2 regions of the Brevibacterium sp. SMBL_HHYL_HB1 genome follow, and region 1 is predicted to be linked to the other one. Evidence: riboswitches for the same ligand, from Rfam matches in the RefSeq annotation. Region 1 holds a riboswitch; the other holds the start of a gene.
What was found. Region 1 has a riboswitch for thiamine pyrophosphate ahead of thiO (glycine oxidase ThiO). Riboswitches for the same ligand answer to the same signal wherever they lie in the genome.

Region 1 (3,989 bases):
TCCGTCGAACGTCGACGACGCCAGCGCCAGGGGCCGTTTCGGGATCCGGCCGGCTCCGGCCGCCAGATGCCCGGATTCGACGGCCAGGGCCATCGCCCGGGCCATCGCCTGCGCATCATGGGCACGGGTGACCGCCGAGGCCAGCAGCACCGCGGTGCATCCGAGCTCCATCGCCAGGGCAGCATCGGAGGCGGTGCCGACACCGGCGTCGAGGATGATCGGCACCTGGGCGCGGGAGACGATGGTTTCGATGTTGTGCGGATTGAGGATGCCCAGCCCGCTGCCGATCGGGGCTCCGGCCGGCATCACCGCCGCCACCCCGGCGTCCTCGAGCCGTTTCGCCAGTGCCGGATCATCGTTGGTGTAGGCGAAGACCGTGAATCCGTCGAGCACGAGTTCCTCTGCGGCCCTGAACAGTTCGACCGGATCGGGCAGCAGAGTGTCCTCGTCGGCGATGACCTCGAGCTTCACCCAGTTCGTTTCGAGTGCTTCCCGAGCCAGCCGGGCGGTGAGCACGGCATCACGGGCCGTATAGCATCCGGCGGTGTTCGGCAGCACGCGGATGCCCAGGCGCTCCAGCATGGCGAACACGGAATCGCGTGATTCGGAGTCGAAGCGTCGCATCGCCACGGTCGTCAGTTCGGTGCCCGAGGTCCGCAGGGCCGTCTCGAGGATGCTCAGCGAGCTCGCCCCTCCGGTGCCCATGACCAGCCGGGAGTCCAGGTCCGCACCGTCGATCGTCCAGGTCATCTCAGCCTCCCTGCACGGCGGTGACGATGTCGACGGTGTGACCGTCGGCCAGGGCGAATTCGGACCAGTGGCTCCGGCGGATGACTTCGCCGTCGACGGCGACGGCGATGCCCAGACGGCCGCCGTCGGCCGGGGCGCCGTCCTCGCGCAGCTGACGTCCGGTGACCTCGGCGACGAGGTCGAGCGCCGAGGTGGCCCCGCCGAGCTCATGGGTCTTTCCGTTGAGGACGATGGTGGGTGCATGTGCGGTTTCGGTCATGGAGTGCTCCTCATCATGGTCGTGGTGGAATCAGGTGGTCGACAGAACAGGAAGGTCGGCGGGAGTCTCGAAGCGCTGAGGCGAGACGGAGTCGAGCGCGCCCGGGGGCAGCCAGTCGGGGCGGCGGCCGATCGCGATTTCGGCACCCACACGTCCGCCGAGCGGGGCCAGCAGGATGCCGTGCCGGAAATAGCCGGTGCTGACGACGCAGCCGTCATCGATCCGACCGACCAGGGGCAGATCATCGGGAGAGCCGGGGCGGGCCCGGGTGGTGATCTCGGTGATCTCACAGTCGAGGATGCCGGGAACGAGTCGCTGACCATCGCTGAGCAGCCGGTGAACCGCCCCGGCATCGGTGCCCGATCGACCGTCCTCACGGGAACTGGCCCCGAGCACGAGCTGACCATCGGGTCGGGCCACGACGTAGACGGAACGGCCGTTGACCAGACCCCTGACGGTGCCGCGCAGCAGGGGAGTGCGCTCGGCAGGAGCACGCAGACGCAGGACGTCTCCCCACACTTCACGCACCGGCAGCTGCGGTGCCCCGGCGATGGTGTTCGCAGCGCTTCCGGCGGCCAGGACGACCTGATCGGCGCTCATCCGCCGACCGTCCGCCAGCTCCACACCGACGGTGGCACCGCCCTCGCGCACCAGCCCACTCACGTGCTGACTGATCAGTTCGGAGGCGAAGACCGACAGCAGGGCCGAGGTCACCCTCCGGGGGTCGATGGACTGGTCCTCGGGGATGCGCACGGCACCGGCGACCGACGGTGACAGGGACGGTTCCAGCTCTCGGGCCCGGGTTCCGGTGATGAGTTCGGTGGAGAACCCGGCACCCGTCTGAGCATCCCGCAGCTCGCGCAGCGCCTGCAGATCGGCACGGTCACCGGCACACACCAAGGTCCCGGTGTCCGTGAGTCCGAGTTCGGCATCGGCGGCACCGGCCACCTCGGCGGCGAATTCCGGGTGCATCTCGGCCGCGGTCCGCAGCAGGGGGTACAGCGACGTCTGGCCCCAGACGACCTCGGCGGCGGGGGCGAGCATGCCCGCCGCCGCATGGGAGGCACCCCTGGCGGGGGCGGGATCGATGACGGTGACACCGGCAACGAGGCGGCGCAGGTACCAGGCCGTCGTCAGGCCGATGATTCCGGCCCCGACGACGATGACGTGCATGGATTCTCCCTCCGGCGGCATGATCCGCATCAGGTCTGGCGGTCGGCTCTTATGCCCTCTCAGCCTCGTTCGGAGGCTCCCGCGAACTTCCTCTACTCTATGACCATGACCACGGATATTCCACCGCACACCGATGTGTCCGAATCGCTGCGAGCTTCGCGGCAGGCCCGGCTGGCCCGGGCGAGCCTCTACCTGTGCACCGATGCCAGGAGCGCTCAGGGCGATCTTGCCGAGTTCCTCGACGCCGCCTACGCCGGCGGCGTCGACATCATCCAACTGCGCGACAAGACCCTCGAGGCCCGTGCCGAGATCGCGGCCCTCGAGGTGCTCAAGGATGCAGCCCAGCGGCACGGGAAGCTGTTCTCCGTCAACGACCGGGCCGATGTCGCCCTCCTGACCGGCGCCGACGTCTTCCACGTCGGCCAGGGGGACCTCACCAGCGCTCAGGCCCGGGCCGTGCTCGGAGACGATGTGATCCTCGGCCGCTCCACCCATTCGCGGGACCAGGCGCTCGCCGCCGAAGCCGACGGCGAGATCGACTACTTCTGCGTCGGCCCGGTGTGGCAGACTCCGACGAAACCCGGCCGGCGGGCCGTGGGCACCCAGCTGCTGACCGAAGTGGCCGCCGAGGCGGGCAAACCCTGGTTCGCCATCGGCGGGATCGCGGCCGGCCCCCGCCTCGACGAGATCCGGGAAGCGGGCGCGAAACGCGCCGTGGTAGTGCGTGCGATAACCTCGGCAGACGATCCCGCCGCGGCCGCACGGGACCTGAAGGAGGAACTGGGATGACAGGCAGCGCAGACAGCGAACCGACGATCCTCATCGCCGGTGCCGGGGCCACCGGCGGGGCCTTCGGCTCCTACCTCGTCGAGGCCGGCCGGAGGGTGACGTTCCTGCTGCGGCAGGCCCGGGCGGAGGCGGTCCGGACCGGCGGGCTGCGCTTCGTGGCCCCGGACGCGGACCGGACGAACTTCGTCGATGTGGTCACCGCGGACGAACTCGTGACGAGCCCGCGGACCTTCGACATCGTCATCATCGCCGTCAAGGCGGGCGGTCTCGACTCAGTGCTCGCCGACATCCGCCCCGCGGTCGGCCCCGATACGCGGATCATTCCCTTCCTCAACGGCATGGCCCAGATCGACCGGCTGCAGGCCGACTATCCCGGTCAGACTCTCGGCGGATTCGTCAAGATCGTCGGCACCGTCGAGGACGGCGCGGTGCACCAGCTGACCGACCTGGCCGTGATGACCATCGGCGGACTCGGCGATGACGAGGTTCCGGACGCCGTCGCCACGGCCCTCGATGTGCCCGGATTCCGCTTGCAGGTCATCGACGACGTCGTCGGCGGCCTGTGGGAGAAGTGGATCTTCATCGCCGCCGCCGGAGTGGTCACCTGCCTGTTCAGAGGCCCGGTGGGCGCGATCATGGACGCCGGGGGACGCGACCATGTGCTGCGGATCATCGCCGAGCTCGAGGCAGTGGCGACCGCGGCCGACCATCCGGTGTCCGAGCGGTCTCATGCGATGACCGTGTCGATGCTCACCGAGGCCGGCTCAGCATTCACCTCGTCGCTCTACCGGGACGTCACGGCCGGGCTGCCGAGCGAAACCGAGCACATCCTCGGCGATCTGGCGCTCAAGGCCGCCGTTCTGGGGGTGAGCACTCCGCTGCTCGACCTCACACTCGTGCAGCTGCGGACCGGGGAAGCCCAGCGGCGTCCCTGACCTCGGCACTGCCGGTGCGCAGCATCGCCAGATACGGTTCCGTCGGCTGGGTGTGCTCGATGTCGGCCGAACCGTGGGGTGCG
Region 2 (3,989 bases), 1.2 Mb from region 1:
CGCACCAGTGATCGGTCTGGCCGACCTCGCCGAGGCCGATATCGTCGAGCTGCTCGCCGCCTCCGCCGAGGTGGACCCCGAGACCGTCGTCGGACACGACGTCTACACCATCCCGGCCCAGGAGCCCAGCCGCTTCGGGGCGGCCGAGGAGTTCTTCGCCTCGCCGCGGCTGGACAACCTTCTGTCCGTCCACGCCGGCGTCACCGCGCTGACGAACCTCGACGCCGACGGGCTCGAGGCCATCGCACTCTTCGCCGCCTTCGACCACGAGGAGATCGGGTCGAATTCGCGCTCCGGTGCCTGCGGGCCCTTCCTCGCCGATGTCACCGAACGCATCATCGCCTCCCTGCTGCCGAACTCGACGCGCAGCGATTACCTGACCGCCCTCGCGTCCTCGGTGTGCGTGTCCTCGGACGCCGGGCATGCCGCCCACCCGAACTACCCGGAGCGGCATGACCCGCATGTCAGGCCCCGCCTCGGCGGCGGTCCCCTGCTCAAGCTCAACGCCCAGCAGCGCTACGCCACCGATGCGGTGGGCACGGCGGTGTGGTCGCGGGCCTGTGCGGCCGCCGGTGTCGAGTATCAGGACTTCGTGTCGAACAACGCGATGCCCTGCGGGTCGACGATCGGCCCGCTGACGGCTACACGACTGGGCATGACCACCGTCGATGTGGGCCCGGCCCTGTATTCGATGCACTCGGCCCGCGAGATGGTCGCGGTCTCCGACGTCGTCGCCCTCGGAGCCGCCGCGAAGACGTTCCTCCAGGGCGCTTGAGCGCCGCGGCGTCCAAAGCGCAGCGGCGTCGGGTGGCGTCTGGTGGTGCCGGGGTGGCGTCTGGTGGCGCCGGGGTGGCGTCGTTCGAGGCCTGGCGGCGCAGCGGCACCCTCATTCAACGCCTCGTTCAAGGCCAACAGCGTCGTTCAAGGCGTAGCGCCGCACCAACAACGTCGGTCAAGGCGGGCCGCACATATCGAACGGTGCACGATTCGACAACTGCGCTCCGCCTTGAACGAGGGACATGAAGCGCGCTAAGGCTTGAACGAGCCGCGTCGGGCGCGCTCCGCCTTGAACGAGCGACGCGGGACGAAGGTGTTCTCCCAAGCTGCTCAGAAGCCACAGCAGCAACGTCATTCAGAGCGCATTGAGTGCAACAACGACGTCGCTCGAGGCTCGGCGACGCAGCGGCTGCCTCACTCAACGCCTCGTTCAAGGCCAACAGCGTCGTTCAAGGCGTAGCGCCGCACCAACAACGTCGGTCAAGACGGGCCGCAAATATCGAACGGTGCACGATTCGACAACTGCGCTACGGCTTGAACGAGCCGCGTCGGAAGCGCTCCGGCTTGAACGAGCGACGCGAGGCGGGCAGATTGCGCGGGTTCGACGCCGCCTTTCGCATTCGCTTCATCGGCCGAATGCCTCAGCTGGTTTGTCTTCCCGCTGACCCCGTGATAGAAGTTGCACGACCCCACGGGAGCCCTCTGGAAGGGCTGAGATCGGACTGGATCGTCCGAGACCGTAGAACCTGATCCGGTTGATACCGGCGTAGGAAGTGAGGACTGCGGATGACTGCGTTCACCCCTGAAACACCAGCCCACACCACCTCCGGAGGCCCTGCCCACTCGGCCTCCGAGGCGACCGTCGAAACACCTGCCCGCTCGGCCTCCAAATCGACCGCAGAAACCCCCGCCGAGGTGGCCTCGGAATCCTCAGCCACTCCGAACAACCCGAACCCTTCGACCACTCCGAACGACCCGACCCCCTCGTCCACCCCGAACTCCCCGAACCCCTTCTCCACCGAGCAGTACGCGACGCATTCGCAGGCGTGGGTCGAAGACGCCGAGCACAACATCCGGGTGCCCGTCACCCGCATCGACCTCGACGATTCGAACTCGAAGCCGAACCAGCCCGTCCACGTCTACCGGACCGTCGGACCGGGAAGCGTCCCCGAGGAGGGACTGCCGGCCATGCGATTCCCCTGGATCGACGCCCGCCTCGACACGGAGACCTACGAAGCGCGCGGGCACCTCATCGCCGATGACGGGCGCGCCGCAGTCCGCCGGGGCGCACCCACCCAGCAGTGGCAGGGCCGCAAACCGGTTCCGCGCCGGGCCAAGTCCGGGCGCACGGTCACCCAGATGCACTACGCCCGGCAGGGCATCATCACCCCGGAGATGCGGTACGTGGCCCTGCGCGAGCAGTGCGACGTCGAACTCGTCCGTGCCGAGCTCGCCGCCGGGCGCGCGATCATCCCGAACAACATCAACCACCCCGAGTCGGAGCCGATGATCATCGGCAAGGCCTTCCTGGTCAAGATCAACGCGAACATCGGCAACTCCGCGGTCACCAGCTCCATCGCCGAGGAGGTGCAGAAGCTGCGTTGGGCCGCGAAGTGGGGTGCCGACACCCTCATGGACCTGTCGACCGGCAACGACATCCACACCACCCGCGAGTGGATCATCCGCAACTCCCCGATCCCCATCGGCACCGTCCCGATCTACCAGGCTCTGGAGAAGATCGACGGCGATGCGAACGCGCTGACCTGGGAGATCTATCGCGACACCGTCATCGAGCAGTGCGAGCAGGGCGTGGACTACATGACCGTCCATGCCGGTGTGCTCCTGCGCTACGTGCCGCTGACGGCCGACCGGGTCACCGGGATGGTCTCCCGCGGAGGATCCATCATGGCCGGCTGGTGCTTGGCCCACCACGAGGAGAACTTCCTCTACACCCACTTCGACGAACTCTGCGAGATCTTCGCCCGCTACGATGTCGCGTTCTCGCTCGGCGACGGGCTGCGCCCTGGATCCATCGCCGATGCCAATGACGCCGCCCAGTTCGCCGAACTCGACACCCTGGCCGAGCTGACCGAAAGGGCCTGGGCCCACGACGTCCAGGTCATGGTCGAAGGCCCGGGCCACATTCCGCTCCACCTCGTGCGCGAGAACGTCGAACGTCAGCAGGAGCTGTGCCACGGTGCTCCCTTCTACACCCTGGGTCCGCTGGTCACCGATATCGCACCCGGCTACGACCACATCACCTCGGCGATCGGGGCGACCGAGATCGCCCGCTACGGCACGGCCATGCTCTGCTACGTCACCCCGAAGGAGCACCTCGGCCTGCCCGACCTCGACGACGTCAAGACCGGGGTGATCACCTACAAGATCGCCGCGCATGCCGCCGACGTCGCGAAGGGACATCCCGGTGCGACGGCCCGCGATGATGCCCTGTCGAAGGCTCGCTTCGAATTCCGCTGGCGCGACCAGTTCGCGCTCGGCCTCGACCCGGAGACTGCCGAGGACTTCCACGATCAGACGCTGCCGGCGGAACCTGCGAAGACCGCGCACTTCTGCTCGATGTGCGGGCCGAAGTTCTGCTCCATGCGCATCTCCCAGGACATCCGCGACACCTACGGCAGCGCCGAGGCGCAGGCGGCACTGGCGGGAATGCAGGAGAAGAGTCGTGAGTTCCTCGCCTCAGGTGGACAGGTCTACCTGCCCGAGCCGACACTGGGCCCGCCCTCCCAGTGAGACGAACCCGTCCGCCCAATGAGGCGGCCACACCCACGCAGCGAGGTGGCCCCACGGCCTCGATCGGCGGGTAGGTTGTGGTCCATGAGCGAGCTCCAGCGCGCGTTCGACGCGCATCTGCACATCATCGACCCGAACCACCCGCTGATCGAGAACCACGGCTTCCTGCCCGATCCGTTCACCGTCGCCGACTACCGCGCCCGACTGCGCAGCCTGCCGCAGACCGGTGTCCAGGTCGTCGGCGGCGCGGTCGTCTCCGGGTCGTTCCAGGGCTTCGATCAGGGCTGCCTCATCGAGGCTCTGCGACAGCTCGGTCCCAACTATGTCGGCGTCACCCAGCTGCCCGCTGAGACCACCGATGACCAGATCCTGCGCCTCGACGAGGCGGGCGTGAAGGCTCTGCGCTTCAACATCGCACGCGGTGGCTCGGCCAGGCTCGACGCCCTCGACGGCTTCGCTCG

Region 2: it holds a riboswitch for thiamine pyrophosphate, as region 1 does, so the genes downstream of both, thiC (phosphomethylpyrimidine synthase ThiC) here and thiO (glycine oxidase ThiO) in region 1, are expected to answer to the same signal.

Annotation. Positions count from the first base shown of each region.
Region 1 covers NZ_CP062936.1:1,897,741-1,901,729, reverse strand. Annotated here, with positions in the region: gene IG171_RS08825 (thiazole synthase) at 1-750, opposite strand, end outside; gene thiS (sulfur carrier protein ThiS) at 752-1,009, opposite strand; gene thiO (glycine oxidase ThiO) at 1,040-2,182, opposite strand; TPP riboswitch at 2,172-2,275, opposite strand; gene thiE (thiamine phosphate synthase) at 2,288-2,971, shown strand; gene IG171_RS08805 (2-dehydropantoate 2-reductase) at 2,968-3,906, shown strand; gene IG171_RS08800 (histone deacetylase) at 3,860-3,989, opposite strand, start outside.
Region 2 covers NZ_CP062936.1:3,117,294-3,121,282, forward strand. Annotated here, with positions in the region: gene IG171_RS14400 (M18 family aminopeptidase) at 1-775, shown strand, start outside; TPP riboswitch at 1,460-1,568, shown strand; gene thiC (phosphomethylpyrimidine synthase ThiC) at 1,564-3,528, shown strand; gene IG171_RS14410 (amidohydrolase family protein) at 3,613-3,989, shown strand, end outside.